2 regions of the Spiractinospora alimapuensis genome follow, and region 1 is predicted to be linked to the other one. Evidence: riboswitches for the same ligand, from Rfam matches in the RefSeq annotation. Region 1 holds a riboswitch; the other holds the start of a gene.
The links. A riboswitch is a leader RNA that binds a small molecule or an ion and turns the genes downstream of it on or off. The one in region 1 is predicted to bind glycine.
Positions count from the first base shown of each region.

Region 2: it holds a riboswitch for glycine, as region 1 does, so the genes downstream of both, gcvP (aminomethyl-transferring glycine dehydrogenase) here and gcvT (glycine cleavage system aminomethyltransferase GcvT) in region 1, are expected to answer to the same signal.

Region 1 is NZ_CP072467.1:2,374,829-2,390,119, forward strand. Features, by position in the region: gene J4H86_RS10795 (helix-turn-helix domain-containing protein) at 1-444, shown strand, start outside; gene J4H86_RS10800 (DUF397 domain-containing protein) at 437-628, shown strand; gene rsgA (ribosome small subunit-dependent GTPase A) at 791-1,801, opposite strand; gene aroA (3-phosphoshikimate 1-carboxyvinyltransferase) at 1,798-3,102, opposite strand; gene J4H86_RS10815 (SOS response-associated peptidase) at 3,232-4,083, shown strand; gene J4H86_RS10820 (hypothetical protein) at 4,157-4,468, shown strand; gene J4H86_RS10825 (class I SAM-dependent methyltransferase) at 4,696-5,478, shown strand; gene J4H86_RS10830 (diadenosine tetraphosphate hydrolase) at 5,509-5,979, opposite strand; gene J4H86_RS10835 (iron chaperone) at 6,140-6,616, shown strand; gene J4H86_RS10840 (HAD family hydrolase) at 6,621-7,313, opposite strand; gene J4H86_RS10845 (serine hydroxymethyltransferase) at 7,438-8,706, opposite strand; gene gcvH (glycine cleavage system protein GcvH) at 8,711-9,091, opposite strand; gene gcvT (glycine cleavage system aminomethyltransferase GcvT) at 9,125-10,231, opposite strand; glycine riboswitch at 10,271-10,385, opposite strand; glycine riboswitch at 10,386-10,485, opposite strand; gene J4H86_RS10860 (3-deoxy-7-phosphoheptulonate synthase) at 10,568-11,623, opposite strand; gene J4H86_RS10865 (NAD(P)/FAD-dependent oxidoreductase) at 11,807-13,000, opposite strand; gene J4H86_RS10870 (3'-5' exonuclease) at 13,325-14,242, shown strand; gene thiC (phosphomethylpyrimidine synthase ThiC) at 14,632-15,291, opposite strand, start outside.
Region 2 is NZ_CP072467.1:834,686-849,976, forward strand. Features, by position in the region: gene gcvP (aminomethyl-transferring glycine dehydrogenase) at 1-1,815, opposite strand, end outside; glycine riboswitch at 1,890-1,978, opposite strand; gene J4H86_RS03940 (MerR family transcriptional regulator) at 2,214-2,813, opposite strand; gene J4H86_RS03945 (bifunctional nuclease family protein) at 2,957-3,427, opposite strand; gene J4H86_RS03950 (FHA domain-containing protein) at 3,645-4,193, opposite strand; gene J4H86_RS03955 (mannose-1-phosphate guanyltransferase) at 4,476-6,974, opposite strand; gene J4H86_RS03960 (CDP-alcohol phosphatidyltransferase family protein) at 7,030-7,656, opposite strand; gene J4H86_RS03965 (ArsA family ATPase) at 7,890-8,843, opposite strand; gene J4H86_RS03970 (cory-CC-star protein) at 8,834-9,076, opposite strand; gene J4H86_RS03975 (carbon starvation CstA family protein) at 9,115-10,890, opposite strand; gene J4H86_RS03980 (hypothetical protein) at 11,248-11,820, shown strand; gene J4H86_RS03985 (PadR family transcriptional regulator) at 12,055-12,711, shown strand; gene thyX (FAD-dependent thymidylate synthase) at 12,849-13,646, opposite strand; gene J4H86_RS03995 (anthranilate synthase component I) at 13,692-15,291, opposite strand, start outside.

The DNA.
Region 1 (15,291 bases):
ACCTCACCCTGGGCAACTGGGGAGGAGATTCGGTCGACGGTTCAGGGCCGTATGAAACGAGCGACGTGGTTCGCGGAATCGACGACCCCTAGCTACCGTGTCGTCCTGGATCACTCGGTGATCACGCGCACCGTGGGGAAAGCCGCAACGTCTGCCAACCAGCTAGCGCACGTCATTGCACTAATCGAACGACGCCGGATCTCTGCCCAGCTCGTCGCCCAGGGGTGCCACCCCGGACTCGGGGGGCCATTCGCGCTGATAGCATCACCGACGGCGCCAGATGTCGTATATGTCGAGTCTGCGGATGCGGGGCGCATGGTCGACGATCCGGTTCGCGTACAGCAATTCAGGCTGCTCTTCAGCGATATCCAAGCGGTCGCCCTCTCCCCAGAGGAGTCGCTGCAGCGCATGCGTGACGAGTTGGAGAAAGTGACCCATGATTGACGACACCTGGCAAAAGTCTTCCTACAGCGGGAACGTCCGCCAGAGTTGTGTCGAGGTTCGGCTCGCCCAAGGCATTTCCGTCAATCTCCGCGACACCCAGCACCGCCACCTCGGCCACCTCACTCTCCCCACCACCGAGTGGCAGGCCTTCCTCTATGCCGTGCGCCAGGACGAGCTTGGCTAGGTGCGAGGATCAGAACCACGCTGGCGGCGCGCTACCGAAGCTGTCGCTGACGGCCCGAACCCGCTAGATCTGGTGATCGTGTACTCGCGTTGAACCGTCGTGACGTGTCGGCCACGTTCCCGGAGCAGGACGAGCGTCGGGTTCCTGGCGGCGCGTGGTCGTTCAGAGTGACGGCTTGGTCGGCTCCGCGTCGGGTGATTCGCCCAGGAGGCGACGCAGGGACTCCACTCGCGAAGAGGAGACCGAGCCGGCCGTGCGGGCGGCGTCGAGGGCGCACTCGTCGGCGGTGGACAGGTGGGTGCAGCCGGGGCGGCAGTCCTCCAGGACCGGAGTGAGGTCGGGGAACGCCGCGACGATGTCGGCGGGGTCGACGTGGGCGAGGCCGAAACTGCGGACACCGGGGGTGTCGATGATCCAGCCGTCGTCGATGGGGAGCGCCACCGCCGAGGTGGAGGTGTGACGACCACGGCCGGTGACGGGGTTGACGCCGCCCACGGCGCGTTCCGCCTCCGGAACCAGCAGGTTGACCAGCGTGGACTTGCCGACGCCGGAGGAGCCGACCAGCACGCTCGTCCGGTCCCGCAGGTGTCGCCGCAGCTCCTCCACACCCGACACCGCGCCGTGCACGCTGGTCACCACCTGGTCGAGGCCGAGCCCGGCGTAGGGGGCCAGCACCTCGGTGGGTTCGGCGAGATCGGCCTTGGTCAGGCAGAGGAGCGGGGTGACACCGGCCTCGTACGCGGCGACCAGGCATCGGTCGATCAGGCGGGGCTGTGGATCGGGGTCCGCGAGGGCCATCACGATCACGAGCTGGTCGGCGTTGGCCACGATGACCCGCTCGACGGGGTCGGTGTCATCGGCGCTGCGGCGAAGCACGGAGGTCCGTTCCTCCACCCGCACCACTCGGGCGAGGGTGTCGGGCGCGCCGGAGACGTCGCCCACCAAGGCCACGGAGTCGCCGACGACGATGCTGCCACGCCCGAGTTCCCGGGCCTTCATCGCCACGACGGGGCGACCGTCGACCAGGCACCGGTAGCGGCCACGGTCCACCGCGGTCACGAAGGCCGGGGTGGCGTTCTCGTGCTTGGGGCGGCGGCGTGTTCGGGGTCGGGAGCCGCCACGTGCCCGGACACGGACGTCCTCCTCGTCCAGGTTCCGGGAGCGCGACCTCAAGAGACGACCCCACCCCACAGCCCCGGAAAGTCGGGCAGGGTTTTGCCCGTGGTCGCAATGTTCTCCACCCGCACGTCGGGCACGCGTAGGCCGATCACCGCGCCCGCCGTGGCCATCCGGTGGTCGTCGTAGGAGTGGAAGACCCCGCCGCGCAGGGCACGGGGCTCGATCACGAGGCCGTCGTCGAGTTCCCGCACGTCGCCGCCGAGGGCGTTGATCTCGTTGGCGAGGGCGGCGATCCGGTCGGTCTCGTGCCGACGAAGGTGGGCCACCCCGGTGATCCGCGACGGTGTGGTGGCCAGGGCGGCGACGGCGGCGATGGTGGGGGTCAGCTCCCCCACGGCGCGCAGGTCGACCTCGATACCGCGGACCTCCTGCCCGCCCCGCAGGGTCAGGCCCGACGCGTCCCGCTCGACGCTGCCTCCCATCTGGGTGAACAGTTCCCGCAGCGCGTCCCCGGGCTGTGTCGTCGTCTGGGGCCAGTCGGCGATCGTGACGCGGCCCCCCGTCACCAGCGCGGCGGCGAGGAAGGGGGCGGCGTTGGAGAGGTCCGGCTCCACCGTGATGTCGCCCGCGTCGATGGGACCGGGCGCGACCCGCCAGATGTCGGGGGTCGCGTCGTCCACGTCCACCCCGGCGGCGCGCAGCATGGCCGCCGTCATCTCCAGGTGCGGCTGGGAGGGCACGGGCGGACCCTGGTGGTGGATCTCGACCCCGCGCGAGAATCTGGGGGCACTGAGCATGAGGGCGGAGATGAACTGTGAGGACGCTGAGGCGTCGACGGCGGCGGGGCCGCCGGGAATGCTGCCCGTGCCGCGGACGACCGCGGGGATCGCCCCCCGCCCGTCGTCGTCGATGGCGGCGCCCAGCGTGCGTAGGGCGGCGAAGAGCTCGCCAACGGGCCGCTCGCGAGCCCGCGGGTCGCCGTCGAAGGTGACGTCCCCGGACGCCAGCGCGGCCACCGGGGGAACGAAGCGCATGACGGTGCCGGCGTTTCCGACGTCCACGAGCGCGGGACCGCGCAGTTCCCGGGGTGTCACCCACCAGTCGCCGTCGGACTCCGTGATGACGATGCCCAGGGCCCGCAGCGCCGCCGCCATGAGATCGGTGTCGCGGCTGCGCAGCGGCCGGCGCACCGTCGCGGGACGCTCCGAGAGCGCGGCGAGGATCAGGGCCCGGTTCGTCATCGACTTGGATCCGGGCAGCCGCACGGTGGCGTCCACCGGGCCCGTCGCCGTCGGCGACGGCCACAGGTGCTCGGGGTGGGTCTGATCCGGCTGCGTGGGCGCGAAATCGGGCATGGTCACAGGCTAGCCGGTTCCTGGTGGCGGGTCCGGCCACCCGACCGGTGCGGCGACGCCCGTCTGGTTCCGCCGCCCACCGAGATGTCCCCGCGCTTCGGTCACCGGGAGGATCTACGCTGGGGCGATATGTGTGGACGTTATGCGCAGTCCCGGGACACCCACGAGCTGCAACTGCAGTTCGACTTCACGCGACCGTCCCCGGACGAGCTCCGCAACCCGCGGGCCTGGCCGCCGCTGGAGGAAGTGGCGGCGGACTACAACATCGCTCCCGGCTCACAGGTGTACGCGGTGCTGGGACAGCCGGCCAACCGCCCCGAGGGCACGGACCCGCACCAGCGGTCGCTGTGCACCCTGCGCTGGGGACTGGTGCCGTCCTGGGCCAAGGAGCCCAACGTCGGCTACAAGATGATCAACGCGCGTGGGGAGACCGTCGCCGAGAAGCCGGCCTACCGCCGCGCCTTCGCCCGTCGGCGCTGCCTGATCCCCGCCGACGCCTACTACGAATGGCAGTTGGTCGCCAAGGGCGACGCCGACCGCGCCGAGTCGGGAACCTCGCCCGCCACCGACCCCGGGCACACCAAACGCAAGGCGCGTTCCCGTAAACGCCCCTTCGCGGTGCGCTACCAGGACGGGTCCCCGCTCGCCTTCGCCGGCATCTTCGAACGCTGGCGGGACCCCACCCGCGACGAACACGACCCGGCCGCGTGGCTGTGGTCCTGCTCCATCATCACCACCGAGGCGGCTCCGGCCCTGGCCGACATCCACGAGCGCATGCCGGTCGTCCTCCCGCCCACGGACTGGGACACCTGGCTCGACCCGGCGACGGACCCGGCGCGCCTGCGAGAGCTCCTGACCCACACGCCCACCGACGAGTTGGAGATCTTCGAGGTGGGCACCGCGGTCAACAGCGTCCGTAACAACGGTCCAGAACTCTTGAACCCCGCGGAGCAGGAGGGACCCTCCGACACACTCTGGTAACACAAAGCGTTACTCCTCGGCAAGAAATGGTTACGATAAGCCGTATACGGCTGTTGTTCCCTGAGGAGCGCAGATGACGGCAACACATCACCGTGCGGGGTCCGTCGTGGCGGTGAGGGTCCCCGGGCCCTCACGCCGAGGGCTCTGGCTGCGGGGTGTCGCGGTGGCCGGCTTCGCCGCGATCACCGTCGCCGCCGTCATCGAGGTGATCGCCGCGCTGTTGGGAACCGCCTCTCTGGCCACTCTCGTCCGCGCCACGTCGACGGTGGATCTGACCGACATCACCGTCCCGATCGCGTCGCTGCTGGTCTCGGCGGCCGGCATCGCTCTCATAGTGTGGTCACTCGTGCGCGGCAACGGCTGTGACCAGGGCAACGGCCCCTGACTGTCCCATTTGGGCCATGACCGAGTATCCCGTGGGCTACAATTGGTAACAGCGAGGGATCATGCTCCGCGTGGTTCCTCAGCCCACGGTCTCGCGCCGGTGGAGGTCTCTGGGGGGAGCCTCCACCGGCGCGGTTATTTTCCCTGCCGGTTCTCCCGCACCCTGGCTCCGCTTCCCAGCGTCGAGCCGCGCGGACCGGCCGATCCCTCGACTGACACACTGAGCGCATGACCGACGAGCCTCCGGTGATGACGCCCGCCGCGTTCGACGCCCAGTTCCGCGCACAGCACTCCAGCTCCCTGCTGCCCCACCTGTGGTCCCGTGCCTGGGGCGAGCAGTACCCCTCGGAGGTCGCTCCCAACAGCGGCTGCCCCTGGCGGCTCCTGGGGCTGATGGTGTCCCGCCTGCGCCCTGCCCCCGGTTCCACGGTCGTGGATCTCGGCTGCGGCCTCGGCGGACCGGGGCTGTGGCTTGCCCGCGCCACGGGGACGCGACTGGTGGGAGTGGACTGGTCGTCGGCCGCGGTGGAGATCGCGAGTGACCGCGCCCCCTCGTGGCTTCCCGACGGTCGGGCCACGTTCCACACCGGCACCTTCGACGACACCGGGGTGGAGGACGCCGCCGCGGACGCGGTGATCAGTGTGGACGCGTTGGCGCTCGCCCCGGATCCCCTGTCCGCCCTGACCGAGGCGCGACGGATCCTGCGCCCCGGGGGGCGACTGCTCTTCACCGCCGCCGAACCACTGGCCGACCTCGCAGCCAACGACACCACGATGTGGTCCGATCCCCTCCGTGAGGTGGGGCTGGTCCCCGGGCCGTACCACGAGCTCCCCGACGAACGGGAGTCGTGGCGCCGCTTCTACGCCCTCGTCCGCGAGCACGAGGCCGCGCTCACAACGGAGATGGGATCCCAGGCCACAGGCACCCTCCTCGCTGAGGCCACCATGCTCGAGCCCCACCTCGACGACCTCACCTGGGGGGCCGTCGAGGCCACCGCCCCCACGGCCTGACCACTTCCCCGCCCCAGCCCACACGGGCCGTCAGGCCAGGCGGGACAGCTCCTCCTCTATCGCCGCGCGCACCCCGTCGTACCGCGCGGCGAGCGCGTATCGCTGATCCCTCCACCGCGCGGCGGGGTACAGCCACACCGGTCGGGACACGAGCTCGGCCGGCTCCCAGTCGAACCGTGGCCACACGTGCGCGTGGAGGAACGGGTCGGTGTTTCCGAGGATCTCCAGGTTCACCCGGCGAAACGCGGGGTCACGACGGGCGCTGGCCCGCTCCACGGCCTCTCCCAACGCGTCCAGGTCGGACAGGAACTCGCTACGCCGTGTTCGGGGCAGCTCGGACAACCGTGTCACCGCGGGATCGTCCACCAGGAGCACCGAGTATCCCGGCAGGAACTGGACGTCGCCGATCGCCGCGAATCCCGCCGTCATCCTCCGCAGCACCGTGGGGTTACGTCCCTCGAGCGCGCTGCCGATTCGGTCGCTCCGCCAGTGCTCGTCCATGGCGCGCATGATCCCATCCCGCGGCGAAGCCGCATCGGCGAGGCGGGCACCGATCCCAGCGCCCCTGAACGGATGAGTTGAGCAGAATCGGAGAAGCCGGAGCCGGTTGACCTCGATTAACGTGGCTCGTGTCCACATCGACAGCGGGAGGATGAGTGCCATGAACGCCGTTCCAGGGTCAGGCGACGCCGAGAGCGGGGCGACGGGAGCGGGGTTCTCCTCCGCCGAGCGCGCGGCGATGAAGGAACGCGCCGCCGAGTTGAAGGCGGAGAAACGACGGGGGCGAGCGGAGGAGAAGGCCGCCGCGGAGGAACAGGCGGTGCATGAGCGGATCGCGGAGATGCCGGAGTCCGATCGTGCCCTCGCCGAGCGGGTGCACAACCTGGTGACGACGGCCGCATCGGAGCTGCGGCCCAAGTTGTGGTACGGGCAGCCCGCCTACGCGCGCGACGGGAAGGTCGTGTGCTTCTTCCGCAGCGGGCAGATGGACAAGTCACGCTATTCAGTATTCGGCTTCAACGAGGAGGCGAACCTCGACGACTCAAGCGGCCTGTGGCCCACTTCTTTCGCCCTGACCACGATGACCGACGACGCCGCGGCCACCATCCGCGACCTCGTCCAACGGGCGGTTGCCTGAGCGGTCAGTTCACCAGCGCGGCCAGCGTGGCCGGGACGTCGCCAAGATTGTCCAGGACGACCGGGGCGCCGGCCGCGGAGAGTTGGTCGGCGGTGAAGACGCCGGTGGCCACGGCGACGATCCGGGCGCCGCCCTCCTTGGCCGCGCGGATGTCGTTGGGGCTGTCCCCGACCAGAACGGTGGAGTCGGCGTCGAACCGGATGCCGGTGGTGGCGTGGGCGCGCCGCTGGGCGAGGGGCACCAGGTCGGGGCGTTCCTCGCGGTCGTCACCGTAGGCCCCGGACTCGAGGTCCAGGTACTGGTCCAGCCGTGCCAGCTCCATCTTGACTCGGGCGTTGGCCTTGGAGTTCCCGGTCAGCAGCGAGGACACCATGTCCGGGTGGTCCGCGGTCCGCCGTAGCACCTCGGGGACGCCGGGCAGGAGGATCGTCTCGGGGGTGATCTCCTTGGCCCGCTCGGCGAACTCCTTGACCAGGAGGTCACGGAACTGGGGGAACCAGTCACCGGGGTCACGCATGCCGTTGGCGTGCAGGGTCTCGGTGAACCACTTCCACTCGGTGCGGCCCGGGCCCTGGGTGCGCTCGAAGTCGCTCAGGCCGGTGAACTCGCGGAAGGCCGCCGCGAATGCGGCGTATCCCGTCCCGTCGGAGTCGATCAGGGTCCGGTCGATGTCCCACAAGATGAGTCGAGTTCCCACGCCTGCCCTTTCCCCGTGCCGGCACCGACCACCCACGCTATCGAACGGCCGGCGGGCCTCCGCCGGGGAGGTGCGCCCGAGGGTCGGGGGTCACCCGGCCGCGAGGGCCGGGTCACCCCCGCTCTCAGGAGCCGATCCCCGGGTACAGGGGGTGCTTGCGCGCCAGCGCGGTGACCCGAGCGCTGAGAGCCTCAGCGTCGAAGTCCGGCCGGAGCGCGGCGGCGATGACGTCGGCCACCTCGGTGAAGTCCTCCTCGGAGAATCCACGGGTCGCCAGCGCCGGGGTCCCGATCCGTAGTCCGGAGGTCACCATCGGCGGACGCGGGTCCCCGGGGACCGCGTTGCGGTTGACGGTGATCCCGATCTCGTGCAGCCGGTCCTCGGCCTGACGCCCGTCCAGCTCCGACTCACGCAGGTCCACCAGCACCAGGTGGACATCCGTGCCTCCGGTGAGGACGCGGACACCGACCTCGGAGGCGTCGGACTGCGACAGCCGCTCGGCGAGGATTCGGGCACCCGCCAGCGTGCGGCGCTGCCGGTCCTTGAACTCCTCGGATCCGGCGATCTTCAGCGCCACGGCCTTACCGGCGATGGCGTGTTCCAGCGGCCCGCCCTGGAGCCCCGGGAACACGGCCGAGTTGAGCTTCTTTCCGTACTCCTCCTTGGCCAGGATCAGTCCAGCACGCGGACCACCCAGGGTCTTGTGCGTCGTCGTGGTGACGACATCCGCGTGCGGGACCGGGTTGGGGTGCAGTCCCGCGGCCACCAGGCCCGCGAAGTGGGCCATGTCAACCAGCAGCAGCGCGCCCACCTCGTCGGCGATCGCCCGGAAGCGGGCGAAGTCGAGTTGACGCGGATAGGCCGACCACCCAGCGACGATCATGCGCGGCTGGTGTTCCTTCGCCAGCTTCGCGACCTCGTCGTAGTCCACCAGCCCCGTGGACTCGTCCACGTGGTAGGCGACGGCGTTGAGGATCTTCCCGGAGTAGTTCAGCCGCATCCCGTGCGTGAGATGGCCGCCATGGGCCAGGTCCAGACCAAGAATGGTGTCGCCGGCGTTGAGCAGTGCGAAGTAGACGGCCGTGTTGGCCTGCGCGCCCGCGTGCGGCTGCACGTTGGCGTACTCGGCGCCGAACAGTTCCTTGGCCCGGTCGATCGCGAGCTGTTCGATCACATCGACATGCTCGCAGCCGCCGTAGTAACGCTTCCCGGGGTAGCCTTCCGCGTATTTGTTGGTGAGCACTGACCCTTGTGCCTCTAGAACCGCCTGCGGAGCGAAGTTCTCCGAAGCGATCATCTCCAGGGTGTCACGCTGGCGCCGAAGCTCCGCGTCCACCGCGGTCGCTACCTCAGGGTCGACCTGCGCGAGCGGCTGGTTGAGGAGGCTGGACATGCGCTTAACTCTCTCCTTCGATGAGGCTTGTGTACTGCTCCGGGGTCATCAGGTCCTCGGGGTCCTGGGCCAGTTCGACCTTGAACAGCCACCCCTGACCGTAGGGGTCACTCCCCACGGTCTCCGGATCGTCCTCGACGGATTGGTTGACCTCAACCACCTCCCCGTCGACCGGCGAATAGATGTCGCTGACGGATTTGGTGGACTCGACTTCGCCACACGTCTCTCCGGCAGTGACGGAGGAGCCCACCTCGGGCGCCTCCACATAGACAATCTCGCCCAGGGCTTCGGCCGCGTACGCGGTGATCCCCACGGTGGCGACTCCGTCGGTCACGGATACCCACTCGTGCTCGCTCGTGTAGCCCAGCTCGGCAGGAACGCTCAACTCCGTACTCCTTGATTCCAACAGACGACGCCCTCAGCGTTGACGCCTGTAGAACGGCAGCTCGACCGCGTCGGCGGGCTCCGGTCTGCCACGAACGTCCACAGCCAGCTCGCCGCCGGCGTCGATTTCGGTGTCCAGATATGCCATCGCAATGGGGCGCCCTACCGTCGGCGAGGGCGCCCCGCTGGTGATCGTGCCGACTCGGGCACCTTCGTGCAACACGGCGTACCCCTGACGGGGCACTCTCCGTCCGCGTCCGACCAAACCCACCAGACGGCTGCGTGGGCCGGCCTCCGCGCGCGCCCGCAGCGCGGAGCGCCCCACGAAATCCGCGGGTTTCTCCAGGTTTACCACCCGCCCAAGCCCAGCTTCGTACGGAGTGACGTCACGGGAGAGCTCATGCCCGTACAGGGGCATGCCGGCCTCCAGGCGCAGCGTGTCCCGAGCGGAGAGTCCGGCCGGGAGAAGCCCGTGGTCGCGGCCCGCGTCGGTCAGCGCTTCCCACAGCGCGGGCGCCCGTTCGGGCTCTCGGAGGAAAAGTTCGAACCCGTCCTCTCCGGTGTATCCGGTCCGCGCGAGGAGGACGTCGTGTCCGGCGACCGTAGCGGTGTAGCCGGCGAAGTACTTGATCTCGTCGAGCGGGGTGTCGGTGAGGCCGGCGAGGATGGTCACGGCGTTGGGGCCCTGCACCGCGAGCAGGGCGTAGTCGGCGGAGTCGTCGATGACCTGGGCGTCGAAGCCGGAGGCCCGCTCCAGCAGCGCGTCCACGACCACGTCGGTGTTGGCCGCGTTGGCGACGACGAGGTACTCGTCCTCACCGAGCCGGTAGGTGATCAGGTCGTCGAGGACGCCGCCCTCGGCGTCGGTGATCATTGAGTAGCGGGCGCGGCCGGGACGCAGCGTGGACATCGCGCCGACGAGCGCGTAGTCCAGGGCGTCGCCCGCCTGCCGCCCCGTGACCCGGATCTCGCCCATGTGCGAAAGGTCGAACAGGCCCGCCTGGTGACGCACGGCGAGGTGTTCCTCGCTCTCGCGGGCGTAGCGAACCGGCATCTGCCAGCCGGCGAAGTCGACGAGGGTGGCTCCGAGGTTCTGGTGCACCTCGTAGAGAGGTGTGCGGCGGGGTTCTTTCACTGGCACTCCCGAGGGGATGGACGACTTCTAGACACGACGCCTCAACCCTCCCCCTCTGTCATCGGTGCCTGAGAGCTTCACCGCGTGTCCCTTTCTCGGGTGGTGCTGGCGCGGCTTGCACCTTCGGCGAGAGACCAGAGCCCCTGCTTTCCAGAGTTGGCTCACCCACACGGTCCTGAACGCCTGAGAGGTTCTTCGGGGAGGAATTGCTCCTTCGGCGGTCCCCGCTGGCGGCGAGGACTCTCTCCCGTGCGGGTTCGACAGCCCACGCCAGCTTAGCAGTGGCGGTTCTCGCGGGCCGGCGGCACCCCGACACGGGCGCCGCCCGACCGCCGACTCTCGCTAGTTGGACCGGCGCTTGCGCACCGCCTCGGCGAGCCGCTCAAGCACGGTGACGGTCGTGTCCCATCCCATGCAGGCGTCGGTGATGCTCTGGCCGTAGGTGAGCGTCGCGGGGTCGCCGAGCCGCTGCGCGCCGGGGACGATGAAGCTCTCCAGCATCACCCCGACGATCCCGCGCTGGCCGGCGGCGACCTGGTCGGCGATCGCCTCGGCAACCAGCGGCTGGCGCTCGTGGTCCTTGCCGCTGTTGGCGTGGCTGGCGTCGATCATCAGGCGTTCGGGGAGCCCCGCCGAGCGCACGGTGGCCAGCGCCGCCGCGACGCCGGCCGCGTCGTAGTTGGGGCCGGTGCGTCCACCGCGGAGGATCACGTGGCAGTCGGGGTTACCGGCGGTGGTGACCACCGACCCGGCGCCGGCCGGGTCCACCCCGAAGAAGGTGTGCGGCTCGGCCGAGGCACGGCAGGCGTCCACCGCGACCTGGGCGTCGCCGTCGGTGCCGTTCTTGAAGCCCACCGGCATGCTGAGGCCGCTGGCGAGCTGACGGTGCACCTGGCTCTCGGTGGTGCGGGCACCGATGGCGCCCCAGGCGAGGGCCTCGGCGATGTACTGCGGGGTGATCGGGTCGAGGAACTCGGTGCCGCTGGGGACACCCAGCGAACCGATGTTCAGCAGGAGTTCGCGGGCGGCGCGCAGGCCCCGGTGGACCTCGAAGCTCCCGTCCAGCCCGGGATCGTTGATGAGCCCCTTCCACCCGACCGTGGTGCGGGGCTTCTCGAAGTAGACCCGCATCACGATGCGCAGGTCGCCGCTCAGCCGGGGCATCACCTCGGCCAGCCGCGTCGCGTAGTCGATGGCCTGGGCCGGGTCGTGCACCGAGCACGGGCCCACGACGACGAGTAGACGGTCGTCCTCGTGGTTGAGGATGCGCGTGACCTCCGCCCGGGCGTCCTCGCAGACCGCGCTCTGTTCCGGCCCCATCGGCTGCTCGGTGGCCAGGTCCGCGGGGGCGATCAGCGGTTCGTAGCTGACAACCCGCCTGTCGTTGGTCCGTGCCATTCCCGTTACTCCTCCTCAACGCCGGTAGCGGATCCAGCGTAGCCGGCGGGCCGAGGTCACACGCTGCGGATCGGGAGATCGCGGGCCACCCAGACCGCCCCCGCGTGTCGTCCGGCGCGCCGGGGAGGATTCGGCTCGGCCGCAAAGGCGGCCCAGCCGCGCGAAACGACCCACGGGCGCGAACTACCGCGCGGCCGCCAACGCCTCGGCCCAGGAGGTCGCCTGGTGTAGCAACGGCCGGTACCGCATCACCTTCGGGGTGCTCCGCAGCCCGAAGACGCCGACGAGTTGGTCGCCACGCCCGATGAAGGCGACGAACTTGCGTTCCTCGGGCGAACCGTGCACGAACTCGACCGTTTCGGCGGGCGCCGCCTGGCCCAGGAGCTGGATCTTCATGCCGTACTGGTCGGAGAAGAAGTACGGGACCGGGGTGTAGGCGGTGCGCTCCCCCACCTCGGCGAGGAGGTTGTGGGCGACGACCGCTCCCTGTTCGGCGGCGTTGGTCCAGTGCTCCAACCGAAGGCGACCACCGAACAGGGGGTGGGGCCAACTGGCCAGGTCGCCGGCGGCGTAGACGTTGGGCAGGGACGTCGCACAGTACTCGTCGCAGCGCACCGAGCCGTCGGGGTCGAGGTCGACGCCCGAGCCCCGCAGCCACTCCGTGTTCATGGTGACGCCGGTGCCGACGACCACCATGGGGGCGTCGACCGCGCTGCCGTCGGCGAGCCGCACCCGCTCGACCCGTCCGTCGCCCTCATAGGCCGCGACCGGTGAACCGAGCCGTAGGTCAACCCCGTTGTCGCGGTGCAGTTCCCCCAGGACCGCCCCGATCCGGGGGTCCACCGCCCGTGTCATGGGGGTCGTCGCCGCCTCCAGCAGGGTCACCTCAGCGCCGAGGGCGCGGGCGCTCGCGGCGATCTCCGCCCCGATGAATCCCGCGCCCACGACGACCACCCGGTTGGTCGTGCGGATCGCGTCGCGGATCAGCCCCGCGTCCTCCAGCGTGCGCAGGGCGTGCACCCCGGCGAGGTCGGTGTCGGGGCGGCGTGGCGAGACCCCGGTGGCGATCACCAGGCGGTCGTAGGTGAGGATGGTGCCGTCGCCCAATGTCACGGTCTGATCCTGCGCGTCGAGCGCGACGACCGCGTTCCCCAGTCGCAGGTCCAGCCGCAGCGCGTCGAGCTCCTCCGAACCCCGGAGGCCGACGTCGTCGCCACGGCCCTTCCCGGTGAGGAACTCCTTCGACAGGGGCGGCCGAGAGTACGGTGGGTGGGACTCGGCACCGACGAGGGTGATGGTGCCGTCGAAACCCTGTCCCCGTAGGGACTCCGCGACGTGGAGTCCCGCCATTCCGGCTCCCGCGATCACGATTCGCAATCCGACCTCCACGTGGCATCCAAGTCGTCTGAGAGGGTGGGGCGATCCCGGTGGGGCCCGGCGGTGCGCGAGGATTGGGGTGACCGTCCCGTCACGCGCTCGTGGCCCCGGTGGACGGTCCCCGCCGCGCACCACAACGGGGTGTGGCGCGACGCGACGGGAACCTCACTTGGGATCAACGCGTCACAACCAAACCGTCTTCCCGCGACCAGGGCCGGGATTTCGCCGTGCGCCCCCGAAGGACCCGCCGATCCGCACGATAGTGTCGGTCGGCAGCACGAACTCGTACTGATGAACGAGGAAACGAGGAAGAGAGCCGCAATAGTGACCAGGGCACCACACGATCGGTGGCAACTGCGGCGCGGCGCCCTGCGCCGGGGCGGGGGAACCGACCCGCGTCGACTGCAGTTCGCGGTCGTCGACTTCGAGACCACCGGTCTTCGACCGGACCGGGGTGCCCGGGTCTGCGAGTTCGCCGTCGTTCGCGTCCGGGGCGACGGAGCGGTCCTGGGTGAGGCCTCCACCCTGGTCAACCCGGGAGTTCCCATCGACGGAACCCCCTTCCACGGCCTCACCGACGCCGACGTCTACCACGCGCCCACGGTGTCGGAGGTGCTCGCCTCGTTCTCCACGCTGATCTCCGGCGCGGTCGTCGTCGCGCACAACCTCGACTTCGAGGAGCGGTTCCTGTCGCGTCAGTTCGGACCCGCGGGCCTGCCTACCGGGCTGGCCGGGCTGTGCACGCTACGCACCCTGCGCGCCCAGGTGGACCTGTCCCGCTACTCGCTGCCCCGCGCCTCCGAGGCGTTGGGTGGTTGGTCCCCCACCCACCAACACACCGCGTTGGGCGACGCCCGCGCCACCGCACGCCTCCTGGTGGAACTGATCGCCAACGCACCGGGGCGGCTCAGCTATCGCGGGCCGAGTCCGGTTTCCCTCCACAGCCGCTCGGGAGCCGCGCGGTTGGTCCCCCGGGAGGGCCCGCCCGCTCCGGACGGCGACCTGCCCCGAGGGCCCTGGGTGGCGCGGTGGCGCCCCCAGGAGTTCGACCAGGCGCTGTGCGGCGGCTCCTTCCTGCTGCGCGCCCGGGCCGAGGCCCAGGCCCAGGCCCTCCGTGCGGAGCGTCGCCGCCGGATCACGGCATACCTGGCACGGTTCAGCGCGACGAGCGCCCTCACCGCGGCCACGGCGGCGGCGATCAACCGCCACCGGCTACGAAGAGGCTGTGTCCGGGACCGCTGACCTGATCCTTACCGGGTCCCGCCCCCACACGCCGCAATCGTGAGGCCTCGGCCTCCGAAGCCGTGGTCACAACCCGTCCAGGGGCCGGTCCGTCAGGAGGAGTTCAGCCAGCCACGGCCGGAGGGCGGTCCAGTGTGCAGGGGGCCGCCCGCGCGAGTGGGTCTCCGCTTTCGAATGACGGCGACGGTGGCCCATCGCGGTCTCGTGGACGCGTTGGCGAGTGGCCGCCGTCCGCGCGGGGGGTTTCGCCCGATACGCGGAGGTCGCGGGGATCGCTTCCGCGTGCGGTGTCGGCGTCCTCCGCCTCGCCCCGTCACCATCCACCCCTCATTCAGCCCGCGGGGCCCCTCCTCACGTGAGGAGGGGCCCCGCGGAGTTGGGGTCGTGGGTCAGTCGACGACGGGTAGGTAGACGTTGCGCCCGCGATCGCTGAACTCCTGGGCCTTCTCCTTCATACCGGCGTCGATGGCCTCAACCGTGGAAAGGCCGTGCTCCTCGGCGTAGGCCCGCACGTCCTGACTGATCCGCATGGAGCAGAACTTGGGGCCGCACATCGAGCAGAAGTGCGCGGTCTTCGCCGGCTCGGCGGGCAGGGTCTCGTCGTGGTAGGAGCGCGCCGTCTCCGGGTCGAGGGCCAGATGGAACTGGTCCTCCCACCGGAACTCGAACCGTGCCTTGGACAGGGCGTCGTCCCACTCCTGGGCACCCGGATGCCCCTTGGCGAGGTCCGCCGAGTGCGCGGCGAGCTTGTAAGTCACCACCCCGACACGGACGTCGTCCCGGTTGGGCAACCCCAGGTGCTCCTTCGGGGTGACGTAGCAGAGCATCGCGGTCCCGTGCCACCCGATCTGGGCGGCGCCGATCGCCGAGGTGATGTGGTCGTAGCCAGGAGCGATGTCCGTGGCGAGCGGGCCCAGCGTGTAGAAGGGCGCCTCACCACAGAGTTCCTCCTCCCGTCGCACGTTCTCCGCGATCTTGTGCAGCGGGACGTGGCCGGGGCCCTCCACCATCACCTGGACGTCGTGCGCGCGGGCGATGTGGGTCAGCTC
Region 2 (15,291 bases), 1.5 Mb from region 1:
GCTCGCGGCGTTGGTGCCGTGCGCGGAGGAGGGGATCAGACACAGGTCCCGCTGGTGATCCCCACGCGAGTGGTGCCAGGCGCGGATGGCCAGCAGACCCGCCAACTCCCCCTGGGACCCCGCGTTGGGCTGCAGTGACACCGCCGCGTAGCCGGTGACGTCAGCGAGCCAGCGCTCCAGGTCCCGAATCACCCGCAGCATCCCCTCGGCCTGGTCCAGCGGGGCCAGGGGGTGCAGGCCGGCGAACTCGGGCCAGGTGATGGCCTCCATCTCGGCGGCGGCGTTCAGCTTCATGGTGCACGACCCCAGCGGGATCATCGTGCGGTCCAGGGCCAGGTCACGGTCGGCCAGCCGGCGCAGGTAGCGCACCAGCGACGTCTCGCTGTGGTGGCTGTTGAACACGGGGTGGGTGAGGTAGTCGATACCCCGACGCAGACCGGTGGGAATCGACGCACCCTCCGGGACGACGTCGTGGGCACCCGCACCACCGAACGCACGCACCACCGTGTCGAGGTGCTCGCCGGTCGTGGCCTCGTCACAGGACACCCCGACGGTGTCGGCGTCCACCCGCAGCAGGTTGACGCCCGCGGCGCGCGCCTCGGCGACGACCACGTCGGCGCGCCCGGGAACCCGCGCCTGCACCGTGTCGAAGTGGTGCGGATGCGGCACCTCGACACCGATGCCGCGCAGCGCCGCCGCGAGCTGTTCGGCGTGCGCGTGCACCCGCTCGGCGATCGCCCGCAGCCCGCGCGGCCCGTGGTACACCGCGTAGGTTCCGGCCATCACCGCGAGCAGGACCTGAGCGGTGCAGATGTTGCTGGTCGCCTTCTCCCGGCGGATGTGCTGTTCGCGCGTCTGCAGCGCGAGCCGGTAGGCGGGAAGCCCGGCGGCGTCCACCGAGACACCCACCAGGCGCCCGGGAAGCTGACGCTGGAGTCCCTCGCGGACCGCCATGTAGCCGGCGTGGGGACCGCCGAAGCTCATGGGGACCCCGAAACGCTGCATCGACCCGACGGCGATGTCGGCTCCGAGCTCCCCCGGGGCGCGCAGCACGGTCAGCGCGAGCGGGTCGGCGACCACGACGGCCTGGGCCCCGCGTTCGTGCGCCGCCTCGATGACGGGGCGGGGGTCGCGGACCGCACCCGAGGCGGCCGGGTACTGCACCAGCACACCGAAGGGTTCACCCTCGGGCAGGCCCTGCGAGAGGTCCGCGGTGACCAGGCTGATGCCCAGAGGCTCCGCGCGGGTCCGCAGCACGGCCAGGGTCTGGGGGAAGACGTCGGCGTCCACGACGAAGGTGTCGCGGTCGCCCTTGGTGGCGCGACGCGCCAACGTCATCGCCTCGGCGGCGGCCGTCGCCTCGTCCAGCAGGGACGCGCCGGCGATGGGCAACCCCGTGAGGTCACTGACCAGTGTCTGGAAGTTGAGCAGGGCCTCCAGACGGCCCTGGGAGATCTCGGGCTGGTAGGGGGTGTAGGCGGTGTACCACGACGGGTTCTCCAGGATGTTTCTCCGGATGGCCGGCGGGGTGAGGGTGTCGTAGTACCCACGGCCGATCATCGACGTGAGGACCTGGTTGCGGGCGGCGAGGGAGCGCAGCTCGGCGAGCGCCTCGGCCTCGGTCGCCGGCGCGGGGAGGACGCCGCTGGCGTGGGTGTCGGTGCGGATCGTGTGCGGCACGGCCGCGTCCATCAGTTCCTCGACGCCCGACCGGTCGATGGCGGCCAGCATCGTGTCCCACTCCTGGGGGGTGGTCCCGATGTGGCGGTCGGCGAATCGGGGGTTCGCGGTCTGCTTGTTCTCGTTGTCGGCCACGGAGACCTCCTGTCGCGGTGGTTGTCAGCCCCGTTGCAGGGTCCCCCTCTGTCGCCGGGTGGCTTCAGAGTGGCCTCCACCACGCGGTCCGGTGGCCTGAGAGGTTCCGGGGATGTTGCCCCTTCGGCGCCCCCTTGTGTGGGGACTCTCCCGCGCGGTATCAGCGGCACATTGTGGTGTCACCCCAATAGCGACACCGGTTAACTTGTGATCCCATCATAACTCGTGCCGGGTGCGGCGACCCAACCACCAACCCCCTCACGGGTCGGGACAACGCCTCTCACGCGGAACACGAAACACTCCTACGACCCAGAGCGATCATTCACACGCGGTGCGTCACCGCGACAGGACGGGTGCGAGTCCGTGGGATTCGGAGCGTGGGCGGTGAGGGAGGGATCTCAACCGGTCTTGCGACGGCGGCGAAGCGCGAGTTCGTCGGCGGGGAACCCGGCGGGGTCAGGCGCGTCGAGGGTTTCACCCGGCATGGCCTCGACGCTGCCGGCGAGTTCCCGCCACACCTTGCCCAACGCGATCCCGAACACGCCCTGCCCGTGTTGCAGCAGGTCGGCGACCTCCTCGGCGGTGGAGCACTCGTAGATGCTCACGCCGTCGCTCATGAGGGTGATCTGGGCGAGGTCACTGGTTCCCCGATTGCGGAGATGGTGGACCGCGGCGCGGATCTGCTGCAGCGAGATGCCCGTGTCGAGCAGTCGTTTGACGACCTTGAGGATCAGGATGTCGCGGAGGCTGTAGAGGCGCAGCCCGTCGCCGCCGGTGCCCGAGCGCAGACTCGGTTCGACCAGACGGGTCCTCGCCCAGTAGTCGAGCTGACGGAAGGTGATCTCCGCCGCAGCGCAGGCGGCTGGCCCTCGGTAGCCCATGTCCGTGGACAGTGCCGACACGTCCTCTTCGTCACACAACGGCTCCGGTTCCCCGGATCGTCGGAACGTTGATGGCCTGTGCTCGGCGGCTTGCCGCTTGCCTCTGGTTACCGCCACGCCGAACCTCCGGCTCCTCGACCCGCGGCATCCGATAGGGGAGAAACGATGCAACGCCGCAGGTTGCTCCTTGATGAAGGTAGGCCGGTCGGCCGTAAAGCGTCAACGACACGCGCGGCGCGTCGCGAGATCCGCGAACGGGTTTAGGTCGTACGCCCGAAATCGTCCGGACTGATCTGGTCGAGGAACTCCTTGAATCGAGCGACCTCGTCCTCCTGCTCGTCGGGAATCGGAACCCCCGCCTCGTCGATCACGTCCTCACGAGCGTAGATCGCCGCCCCCATCCGCAACGCGAGGGCGATGGAGTCCGAGGGCCGCGCGCTGACCTCGACCCCGTTGGAGAACACGAGCTCAGCGTAGTAGATGCCGTCCTGCAACCCGGTGATGTTGACCGTGTTCAGCGTGGCGTCCAACGCCTCGAGAACGTCGCGAAACAGGTCGTGTGTCAGTGGCCGCGCCGGAACCACGCCCTGCTGAGCCAGCGCGATCGCCGTGGCCTCCACAGCGCCGATCCAGATCGGTAGGTACCGCTCGCCATCGGACTCTTTGAGCAGGACGATGGGCTGATTCGACGGCATCTCCACCCGGACGCCGACAACCTCCATGTGCTTCACTGCGGCTCCGTCCCACGACTCGTCGCGTTCGGGAGGGCACCCGGATGCGTGGTCATCTCACCCTCACGTTTCCCGCCGCTCACCGCGCACGGAGACCGCGAAGTTCGCCCGAGTAGGCCGGCCGCGTCCGCTTGTGTCCTCTTCGTACAAGCTGTCCGGTCCGCCCCCCGTCCAAACCTTACCTGGTGACGCCACGAAGCCTTCCGGGTGCCGCCCGTCAGCCCTGGCGTGGGTTGGTGAGGAGCACCAGTCGGAACTTGCCGATCTGGACCTCGTCCCCGCCGCCCAGCTCCGCGTCGTCGATGCGCTCCCGGTTGACGTAGGTGCCGTTCAGGCTGCCCACGTCGCGTACGCCGAAGGAACCGCCGCGTCGGTAGAACTCGACGTGGCGCCGTGAGACGGTGACGTCGTCGAGGAAGATGTCGCTGTTGGGATGACGGCCCGCCGTGGTCACGTCGCTGTCCAGCAGGAACCGACTGCCCGCGTTGGGGCCGCGCTTCACCACCAGCAGCGCCGTCCCCGCGGGGAGTGCGTCCACCGAGCCGAGGTCGGGCTCGGCGTCCTCGGCCCCCGACTCTCCCTCGGTGTCCAAGGCCTGGATCCCGGCGATGGAGATCGTCGACGTGGTCTCGCCGGCACGCTCGTTACGCGGCGCCGGCTTTCCCTGTTGGCCGGCGGGCGCAGCGATTCGGGAACCACAGTTGGAGCAGAAGCGCGCGTCATCAGGGACCGCGTGACCGCACTGCGTGCAGTGAACGCCTGGCATCTTCTCGGCTCGTCCTCCTCCCGCACGCGGCGGTGCTCGATCAATGGGCTAGCGTACGCGAACGCGCGGACGCGTCCGGAGGAGTGATGGGCCCGGCGACAGGCTGTGACTCGCTCGCCCTCACGTTACCCGCGGTGCCGCCTTCGGTCCACGCCGGGACCAAAGACCGTGGGTGTCGCTACGGTGCGTCGTCGGTCCCTTCCCCTCTACCGTGCTGGAACCGTTTGGAACACCCGACTCTAAACCATCACGGGCCGTGCTTTGCACCTTCGGGGCACCGCGTCACCCCTCGGCACCCTCGACGACGTTCACCCAGTGTTCCAACTGTCGCTGCGCTGCGTCACGATCCGGTCCCTCGGCCCACACGTGGGTGACGGGCTCGGCGGTGTCGGGCAGTACGAGGGCCCAGCTTCCGTCGGGTTCGACGACCCGCACTCCGTCGGTCGTGTCCACCTCGCGGTCGCCGGCGGCCTCCACGACCGCACGCATGACGCTTCCCTTGACCGCCCACGGTGTGGGCACCGAGCGGCGCAGGAGGTGCTCCCTGGGGATCCGAGCGTCGATCTCGCTGAGGGACAGCCGGGCACGCGCCACGAGGCCCAGCAGGCGCACGAAGGCGGCGATCCCGTCAGGGGTACGGGTGAACTCGGGGAAGACGAATCCTCCGCGTCCGTCGGCGGCGAAGATAATCTCCTCGTCCATCGCCGCCTTGGTCAATTCCGCGGTGGCGGTCGGGGTCCAGCGCACGGTGACACCGTGGGCGGCGCACACCCGTTCGGCCAGTCGCGTGGTCGTCACGGGCAACGCCACGCTGCCGCGGCCCACCTCGGCGGCCACGAGGTCGAGCACCACGAGCAGGGCCCGCTCGTCGCCCACCAGGCCACCGTGCTCGTCCACGATGGACAGCCGCTCCCCCACCGGGTCGAACCTGATGCCGAGGTCGGCTCGGGCGGAGGAGACCAGCTCGCCGAGCCGCTCCATGTCGCGCATCCGTTTGGCCACGGTGTCGGTGGGTGAGGCCTCGTCGAGTCGGTTGTTCACGGTCAGGACCTCGGCGTCGATCCGGCCCAGCAGACCGGGAAGCAGCAGCGACGCCGTTCCCCCGGCGCAGTCGACGACGACCTTCAGCTCGGCCTCGGCGATGCCGCTGGTGTCCAGACACCGCAGCAGCTCGTGCGCGTAGCTCTCGGGAGCGCGGGTGGGGAACGAGAGCTCGGCGATCTCCCCGGGGAAGGCGCGCCGGTACTCCTTGCGGGTGAAGACCCGCTCCAGCTTGCGCTGCGCCGCGGGAGAGAGGTCGGCGCCCCGCTCGTCCAGGAACACGATGTCGACCGACTGGGGGTCCCCGGGCGTGGTGCGCAGGACGATCCCGCCGGCGACCCCACTGCGACCGGTGTGGAAGCGGGCGACCGGCAGCGGGACCACCTCGAGGTCCTGCACGTCGATGGCGCCGGCGGTGAGCGCGCTGATGACGGCGCGCTTGAGCGTACGCGCGGCCCGGGACGCGTCACGGGAGGTGGAGACGATGGACCCCTTCTTCAGGGTCGTGGCATAGGCGCTGGCGAGCTGCACCGCGAGCTCCGGCGTGATCTCCACGTTGATCAGACCCGACACCCCGCGCGGCCCGAACAGGGACCGCTGGCCCCGCGACTCCCACACGACGTTGGTGTTGACGACGGCGCCGGCCTCGATCGTCTTGAACGGGTAGACCTTCACGTCGTCGGAGAGGTAGGCCTCGGACTCGATGACGCACTCCTCACCGACGATGGCCCCCTCCTCGACCCGGGTACTGGCCATGATGTCGGTGTTGCGCCCGATGACGCAGCCACGCAGGTTGGTGTTGGCGCCGACGTAGACGTTGTTGTGGACGACCGCCCGGTGCAGGAACGCGTCCTGGCGTACCACCACGTTGCTGCCCAGGACGGTGTACTCGCGCAGTTCCGCGCCGGCCTCGACCTTGGTGTAGTCACCGACGCACAACGGGCCCTTGAGGACGGCGTCGGGGTGGACCTCGGCCCCCTCGCCCACCCACACCCCGGGGGAGAGCTCGAAGCCGTCGATGTCCAGGCGCACCCGGCCGGAGAGCGCGTCGGCCTGGGCACGCAGGTAGCTCTCGTGGGTACCGACGTCCTCCCAGTAGCCGTCGGCGACGTAGCCGTAGAGGGGGGCTCCCTGCTCGAGGAGGCGGGGGAAGACGTCGGCCGACCAGTCGACGACCTCACCGGCGGCGACGTGGTCCAGCACCTCCGGTTCCATGATGTAGATGCCGGTGTTGACGGTGTCGGAGAACACCTGGCCCCAGGTGGGTTTCTCCAGGAAGCGTTGGACCCGTCCGTCGTCGTCGACGATGATGATGCCGAACTCCAGCGGGTTGGGCACGCGGGTCAATCCGATGGTGACCATGGCGCCGTTCTCCCGGTGGAACCGGGCCATGTCGCCGAGGTCGATGTCGGTGAGCGCGTCACCGGAGATCACGATGAAGGGGGCGTCGCGCAGGTACTCCTCGCCGTTCTTCACGCTCCCGGCGGTGCCCAGCGGCACTTCCTCGGCCACGTACCGCAGCCGCATGCCGAGGTCCTCACCGTCCCCGAAGTAGTTGCGCACGAGGGTGGCGAGGAACTGGACGGTGACGACGGTGTCGTCGAAGCCGTGGCGGCGCAACAGCCGCAGCACGTGCTCCATGATGGGGCGGTTGACGACGGGCAGCAGGGGTTTGGGCTGGTTGGCGGTCATGGGACGCAGACGCGTCCCCTCGCCCCCGGCCATGACGACGGCTCTCATCGCTGTTCCCGCTCCTTCCGCGCGCCGGACAACGCGGCCCAGCGCGTTCAGGGTGTCATGAGTCGGGCGACCCGTTCGCGGTGTCCCGTGACACCGCGCCCCCGCCGCCCGTGGATGGGTCCTGGCGTGTGATCAACTGCCACGTCTGGATCGCGTACAGGCCTCCGGCCCACCAGTACAGTCCGGTCCCCCAGATCGCGAACGCCCATCCCGTGACCTGCGCGGCGATGGAGAGGGGGCCGGCGTAGTCCGCGACGAACAGCAGCGGGAAGGAGTAGAGGAGACACAGGGTCGCCGCCTTGCCCGCGAAGTTCACCGGGAGCTGCCCGTAGCCGTGGTGGCGGAGAAGGGGCAGCGCGGCCACGATGAACACGTCGCGCACCACGAGCACGACGAGCAACCACACCGGAACCACGTCGCGGACCACGAGGCCGAGGACCGCGGCGAAGATGTACAGCCGGTCCGCCATCGGGTCGAGAATGACGCCGAGCCGGCTGATCTGGTTCCAGGCCCGGGCGATCTTGCCGTCGAGCCAGTCGGTGACGCCCGCCAGCGCCAGGACGAGGAGTGCCCAGAGGTCGGCCTGTGGGACGAGGACGAGCCAGAGGAACACGGGCACGCCCAGCAGGCGCGCGATGCTGAGGACGTTTGGAACCGTCCAGACGCGCGCGCTGGGGGCCACAGCCCGACTCGTATGGATCGCCACCCCAACCTCCTGGCTTTCGCTGATGAGCCTACCCAAACCGTGGCCCGGGGTACCTCCACCGAAAGACAGACGCACTCGTGTCCAGCGCGCCCCGTGCGCACCTCCCGGGGGCTGTCGGCCCACGACCAGCGCAACCACGAATCCACTACGTAGAACAGTGAGATGTTTTCCGCAACCCCGACCGGTCCGTGGGTCCGTGGGTCCGTGGGTCAGGAAAGCAGTCCGCGCAGGGCGTCCACTCCCGTGGGTTCCGGATGGCGCAGCGCGACCTCGGTCATCGGGAGGTCGGGGAACGCCGCGCGCACCGCCGCGAGGACGGCGGGGTCGGCGTCCGGGGGAACCTGGTTGAGGACCAGACCGGCCAGGGGGAACCCTGATTCGCGCAGGTGGTCAGCGGCCCGAACCGTCTCGGCGAGGACCACGCGTCGGGGCAGGAGGACGAGGCGGACCGCGGCGTCGCTACGCAGTCGCCGCGCCGCACGTTCCATCCGGTCCCGCCGCGCACGCAGGCGGTCCAGCAACGGGTCGTCTCCGTGGTCCGACGTCGCGCCCTCGGTGTCGCCGGGGTCGGATGTCTGGGTGGCCAGGGCGCGTTCGCGTTGCTCCGTCAGCCCGTGGACCCACGGCGCCATGAGTGTGGGCAGCTCGATCATGCGCAGGAGATGGCCGGTGGGGGCGCTGTCGACCACCAGACGGTCCCACCGGTCGGGGACGTCCTCCATCGCGGAGACGAGCAGGTCGGTCAACGCGGACTCCGCCATTCCCGGAGCGGCCTCGGCGTGCTTGAGGTGCCGCTCGACCGCGGGCATGATCTCCCGCGGCAGCGCGGCGTAGGCGTCGTCGACGATGCGGCGGATCCGGCGTCGCACGGCGGTCGGGCCGTCGGGTTCGCACACCCACAGGTCGGGGGCGACCCGCACGGGACGATCCCCCAGTCGCACGCCGAGGGCGTCACCGAGGGAGTGGGCGGGGTCGGTGGACATCAACAGCGTCCGCATCCCCGCGTCGGCACAGTTCAGGGCGTGTGCCGCGGCGAGGGTGGTCTTGCCGACGCCGCCCTTGCCGCCGAAGAGCACTATCGAGGGGGCGCCGTGGGGTTCCCACTCGGTGCCGCGCGCGGATGCGCGACCGCGCCACCTCCACCAGCCGCGTCTCAACAGCACCCCCCGGGCACCCCGAACTGGTCCCGCCCCAGGCGCAAGTGCCACTCGTGCAGGTCCGCGACCAGGTAGGGGAGCAGGTCGAGGGTCTCGTAGGCGACGGGACCCTCCACCCCCAGGGACTCCAGGAGCAGCAGGGCCCGCAGCGTGTCCTGGCGCTGGCGCGCCTCGCGTCGAGCCTGGGTACGGGCGGGCGAGACGAACAGCGCCTGGTGCGTGTGGCCGAACCACGCCACCAACGACCGTAGCGGCACGGACACGCGCGGGCCCCCCGTCACGACTCGCCTGGCTCCGCCGCCTTGTCCACGGGCCTGGCGTCCTCTGTGGCGGTGGGGGCGGCGTCGCGTGTCGACCACGCCCGTACCAGTGCGATGGCGGCCTCCACCATGAGCCAGATCGCGAGCCCCAGGATGATCAGGTCGAGCGGGCCGAGAACGAAGGCGTCGATGGGCTCCGGTGAGGTCAGGAACTCGATGGCCTGGGTCACCAGTGCCCACGTCGTCATGATCACGAGGAACACCAGCGGGATGATCACCATGATCGGGTTACGCCGGTTCTTGGTGACCCACACCGCGATGACGGCGAGGGCGAGCCCTGCGGTGAGCTGGTTCGTGGTGCCGAACAGGCGCCACAACGTTCCGAGCGCGAAGTCTCCCGGCGCCATGGCGAGGGCGAAGGGAAGCGCGATCGCGATCAGGGTGGCCAGCGTGATGTTCCGGGCGATGAGCTTCCACCGCAGGATGTCAGCGATCTCCTGGATGACGTAGCGGTGCAGACGCACCGAGGTGTCCAGGGTGGTGATGGCGAAGCTGATGACCACCACGGCTCCGAAGACCGTGCCGATCGCCATCCCGGTGTCGCGTTCGAGGAAGGGGAGCAGCGCCGCGGTGAAGTTGCCGACGCCCTCGGCGAAACGACCCGGGGCGTCGGTCCCGGCGGTGGTCCAGTCGGGGTAGCGCGCGTGCCACTCCGCGGTCGGGTTGCTGGCGAAGAGCGTCAGTCCGACCGTGACCGCCATGATGGAGCACAGGGCGAGGGTGCCCTCGCCCAACACCCCCATGTAGCCGACGTAGCGGGCGTCGGTCTCCTTGTCGAGCTGCTTGGAGGTCGTGCCGGAGGCGACGAGACTGTGGAATCCGGAGACCGCGCCGCAGGCGACGGTGATGAAGAGGATCGGGAAGATGGGCGGCGTGCCCGCCGGAACGTCGTTGATGGCGGGGGCGGCGATGTTCTGCCAGGTGACGAAAACCGCGAGGATGATGATGCCAAGACCCAGGAGCATCTGCTGCTGGTTGATGTAGTCGCGGGGCTGCAGCAGCATCCACACCGGGAGCCTCGAGGCGAAGAAGGCGTAGACGAACAGCAACAGGATCCACACCGTCGCCGGTTCGAGTCCGACCGCGTTCGCGATCGGGTCGACGGTGATCGGGAACTGGAGACCCAGCGGGATACAGACGTAGACCAGCACCAGCGCGATGATCGAGGGAACGATCGCCGCGGTGCCCCGTCGGTAGATGAGCTGGCCCACCCCGATGGCGAGGGGAATGGTCACCAGCATTGGTAGGACCGAACCCGGTTGGGCGATGAAGAGACCGGCGATGATGATCGCGAAGACCGCGTTCACCATGGTGACCAGGAAGAAGATGATCAGCAGGAACAGAACGCGGGCGCGTTTGTTGACCACGTCGCTGGCGAGGGTGCCGATGCTGCGGGCCTTGTGGCGAACCGAGACGACGATCGCTCCGAAGTCGTGCGCTCCCGCGGCGAAGATCGTGCCCACCACGATCCAGATCAGCGCGGGGACCCACCCCCACAGGACGGCGATCGCCGGGCCGACGATCGGGGCGGCGCCCGCGACGGAGATGAAGTGGTGCGCGAAAACGATGTGCCTGTTCGTCGGAACGAAATCGATTCCGTCCCGATAACTGTGCGCGGGCGTGGTGTAGGCGGCGTCAAGGGCGTAGACCTTGGTCGCCAGGTACCGCGAGTAATAGATGTATCCCACCGCGAACAGCGCCAGCACGGTGATCACGACGACGGGCGCGGGCATTGTGTCGCCTCCATCGATCCACGCCGGGTTGGGGATGTGCCCGGCTCTTGGTGTGCGGGGAGTTCAGCCCAACCTCACGATCGGCTAAGTTCACAAGAAATTAACATCAGTCGGTCCACACACCTAGGGGATTAGGTGCAAGAACTTGTCACGGTTTGGCGGCGATCGACCGTCGGCGAACTCTCGTGGGTCGCCGCGACCGGCCCGGTGGGTATTCCGGTCGTCCCGCTGGATTGGGACGGACAACCATGCGTCGCGTTACCGTTCGCGCACGCCGATGCGCTCGACAGCCTACGGTCCGGCGTCGCGACCTTCAGCGTTTCCGACGGATCGACGCTGAGGGAGGAGACCCCCGCGATGACGTTGACCGGGCGCGTCGACATCACACGTGACACCGACGGCGACCGGTTCGTGGAGAACCTCCTCGAGCAGGAGGTCGTCAAGCACCCACCCACCCGTCTGCGTGCCGACAGCCTGATGGCGCGCAGGGAGAACTGGTGGTGGATCGGCCGGGTCATCGTGCGGCTGACCGACGTCACGGACGAGCGGGAGCTGCCCAAGCGGGACCGTCCCACCGACGCCGTGCTGGTGCGGGGCACCGAGGACGCGCCACGCGTTGACGTCGTCACCGCCTCGGACTGGGACCGCTCCGAGATCACCCTGTGGGCGCGGGACGGCCACACGTTGGCCGGCGGCACCGAGCGCGCGTTCGCCTTCGCCCACGCCCACAGCCCCGACTTCGAACGCTGGGAGCGTTGGTGTCGTGGAGGCCGGCTCAGGGAGGACACACTCACCGCGTCCGTGGCCGAAGGTGGACCGACGGGACCACTCGAACCGTTCGGTGTCCTGGCCCGACTGCGCAACCACCGGTCCGTCCAGCGTGCCTGCGCGGCCGGGATTCGCGCCGCCGAGCGCAACGGCGGCGGCTGACCTCCGGATTCGCGTCGCCCTCCGTCGGCTGTGACGACGCGCCGAGGCCGTACCACGACCCGAACGTCGAACGCCCCGCCGCTCCTCAGCTCCGAGCCCGCCGGGACGTGTTCGATCTTCCCCTCAATTGTCTGGAAGACTTGGCGACCGCAACGGGGGCCTTTCCGACGACACACACAATTCGTCGGAGTTTCGCGGTGCTCCGAAGGCCGACCGCAAGTACGAAGGAGAGTAATGGCAGCGACGTCGTCCGACGCCTCGCATTCGACGCAGGACCAAATCCGCACAGTGGTCCTGACTCTGTTGACGGAGGAGCCGTACAACGGTTTGGAGATCATCAAGGAGGTCGGGGAGCGAACCGGGAACAACTGGCGGCTGGCGGACGCCGATCTGTACCCACTCCTGGAGCAGTTGAGCACCGAGGGCCTGATCCGACTGGCCATGAGCGGTGGTGGCTTCAGTCGACAGCGACCCTACGAGCTCACCGAGCAGGGCCGGGAGTACGTCACCCAGCACGCGGAGTCGCTGGTCCCGCTGTGGAGTGTGTGGGCGCAGGAGGCCCCGGCGGCCCCGACCCATACCGCCCCGCCCGCGCCTCCCGCTCCCACGGCGGAGGAGGAAACGCACACGATGCGGCTCCCGGCCGAGGGCGCCCCTGCGTCCGCGCCGGCAGCGGAGCCGGAGACGGAGCCCGTGGAGCCGGTGTCGACCGCGGCGGAGCGGTTCCGTGACGCGGCCGACCGGTTCTCCGTCGCCGTGGACCAGGTACTGGACGTGGGCACGGACCTGCAGTTGGAGCGCGCCCGGCAGTTGGTCGCGGAGAGCAAGCGCGGTCTGTACCAGATCCTCGCCACGGAGGAAGAGGACGACGCCGACCGGACCACGGACTGACGGCCGAGCGGCGCCGGCGGGGGAATCGGACGACATCGGATGTCGGCTCGGGTGAACGCCGAGGGGGCCGCCCACACGGGCGGCCCCCTCGTTCCCACCGTCCGGCGGGTGCGACCCGCACGGCTCGTTCAGATCGTTCAGACCTTGCGCCACTTGGGCGTCCACGCCCCGTCGATCACCTCGAAGTCACCGAACAGCGCCGGCGTCTCACGGGCCATGATCTCGCCGATCTTGGCGAAGACCAGGCGGATCTCCTCCTCCGCGCCGGGCGCGGTGCGCGCCTCGATGGTGTGGCGCAGTGTCCGCACGTTCGCCGACCACACCAAACCGGTGGCGACCCCCTCGGGTGCGAAGCGACGCATGAAGGATGTCTTGTGCTTCTTCTCCTTGAAGGGGACCCCTTCCTCGTCCAGCCCGAAGTGCTCGGCCATCCACCCCTGGAACTGCTCCATCTGCTCCAGCAGGGCCTCGGCCCGCCGCACCAGTTCCGGGTCCTCGCGGGCCCAGTCGGGGAACCAGAACGGCAGGTCGCTCAAGCGGACGAAGCGCAGTGACTCCTGGGAGATGGCGACGCCCGGCCGGTGCCGTGCCAGTTCGTGCGTGAACACGCGGCTCACGTTGTGCAGGACGAAGCTGAAGTTCAGGTGCTCCAGCACTGATCCGTGCAGGCTGGCGAGGATGTTGGAGAGGTAATCTCCCTGGTCGGTGCGGATCCGGGTCACGTTGGGGTTGAGGCCCGGCTCCCAGGAGCGGTAGCACAGACGTCCCGCGAACTCGGCCAGGTTCTGTGGGTCGTTGAGATGCGCGTCCATCTCGCCGTTGTCGAATCGGCGCATCCAGTTCTCACCGCCGACCTCGCGCAGGTACGCCGCGACCTCCGCGTAGTCGAGCTGAGGCTTGGCGACCAGGTGAACCTCAGGTTCAACGTACTCCACGGTACTTCTCTCCCCCGTTTGTTGCCCGCTGTGGCCTCCCTGACCTTATCGCTGGCGGCGAGCGGTGTGACCGCGGGCCAGGGTGAGCGCCCGGGCCACGATGCGCTCGCCCGCGGCCGCCGTCAGGATGGACTCCGGGTGGAACTGGACTCCCCACAGGCCACGGTCCGGGTCCTCCAGGGCCATCACGACGTCCTCGGTGTGTCCGTCGTCGAACCGGTCCCGCGTGACGGCGGTCACGGTGAAACCGTTCACGCGTTCGGGGGTGGTGAAGGTGGAGTGGTAGCGGGCGGCGGTGATCTCCTCCCCGAGATCCGACAGCAACTCTCCGCCGAGGACCCGCACCTGCCCCGGCTTGCCGTGTCGTGGCTCGGGCAGCGTGAGCAGCTCGCCACCGCCGTACTCCACCATCGCCTGCATGCCCAGGCACACGCCGAAGACCGGCAGTCCGCGGGCGAGGAGTTCCTTGAGGAGCTGGTCGGTCGCGAAGTCCCGCGGAAGGCCGGGGCCCGGGGAGAGCACCACGAGGTCCGGCACGAGGTCGTCCAGAACCGACGGTGGGAACCCGTGCCGCAGGGTCGTCACCTCGGCCCCTTGGCGCCGCACGTAGTCGGCGAGGGTGTTGACGAAGGAGTCCTCACAGTCCACCAGGAGCACGCGCATGCCCTCGCCCGGCCGCGCGCGGTCGGTTTCCGCTGCGTCGGGACGCGCGGGCGGCGTGGACTCGTCGGCCAGCGTCTCCAGCAGAGCCCGCGCCTTGAGGAAGGTCTCGCGTTCCTCGGCGTCGGGGTCGGAGTCGTAGAGGAGGGTCGCCCCGGCGCGCACCGACGCCACCCGGTCCACGATGTGCGCGGTCCGCAGGGTCAGTCCCGTGTTCATGGAGCCGTCGAACCCGATCACCCCGACCGCTCCCCCGTACCAGCGGCGTGGCGTGGACTCGTTGGCCTCGATGAACCGCATCGCCCAGGTCTTCGGCGCCCCGGTGACGGTGACGGCCCACATGTGGCTGAGGAAGGCGTCCAGGGCGTCGAACTCGGGCCGCAGCGTGCCCTCGATGTGGTCCACCGTGTGGATGAGTCGGCTGTACATCTCGATCTGGCGTCGGCCGATGACGCGTACGGTGCCGGGCTCGCAGATCCGTGACTTGTCGTTGCGGTCCACGTCGGTGCACATGGTCAGCTCCGACTCCTCCTTGGGGGAGGTGAGAAGCTGCCGGATGTTGTCGGCGTCCTCCAGCGGGTCCGCCCCCCGCCGGACGGTGCCGGAGATGGGGCAGGTCTCCACGCGTTGGCCCTCACCTGGGGTTCCGCTCACCCGCACGTACATCTCGGGCGAGGCCCCGACGAGGTACTCGCCCTCGCCGAGGTTGAAGAAGAACTCGTAGGGGGCGGGGTTGCGGTCGCGCAGCCGCTCGTAGAACCGCGCCGGGGAATCGCACCGTGCGTGCATCCGGTGGCCGGGGACGACCTCGAACAGGTCGCCCCGCGCGAACTTCTCCTTGGCCTTCGCGACCACGGCGGCGTAGGACCCGGGCTCGGGAGGCGGCGGCACCGTCGCCTCCCTGGCGAGGGGGGTGGGCTCGGTGGCGCGGTCCAGACCGTCGGTGGAGCGTTCGCGCTCGGCGTCGGTGACGGTGAACTCGTAG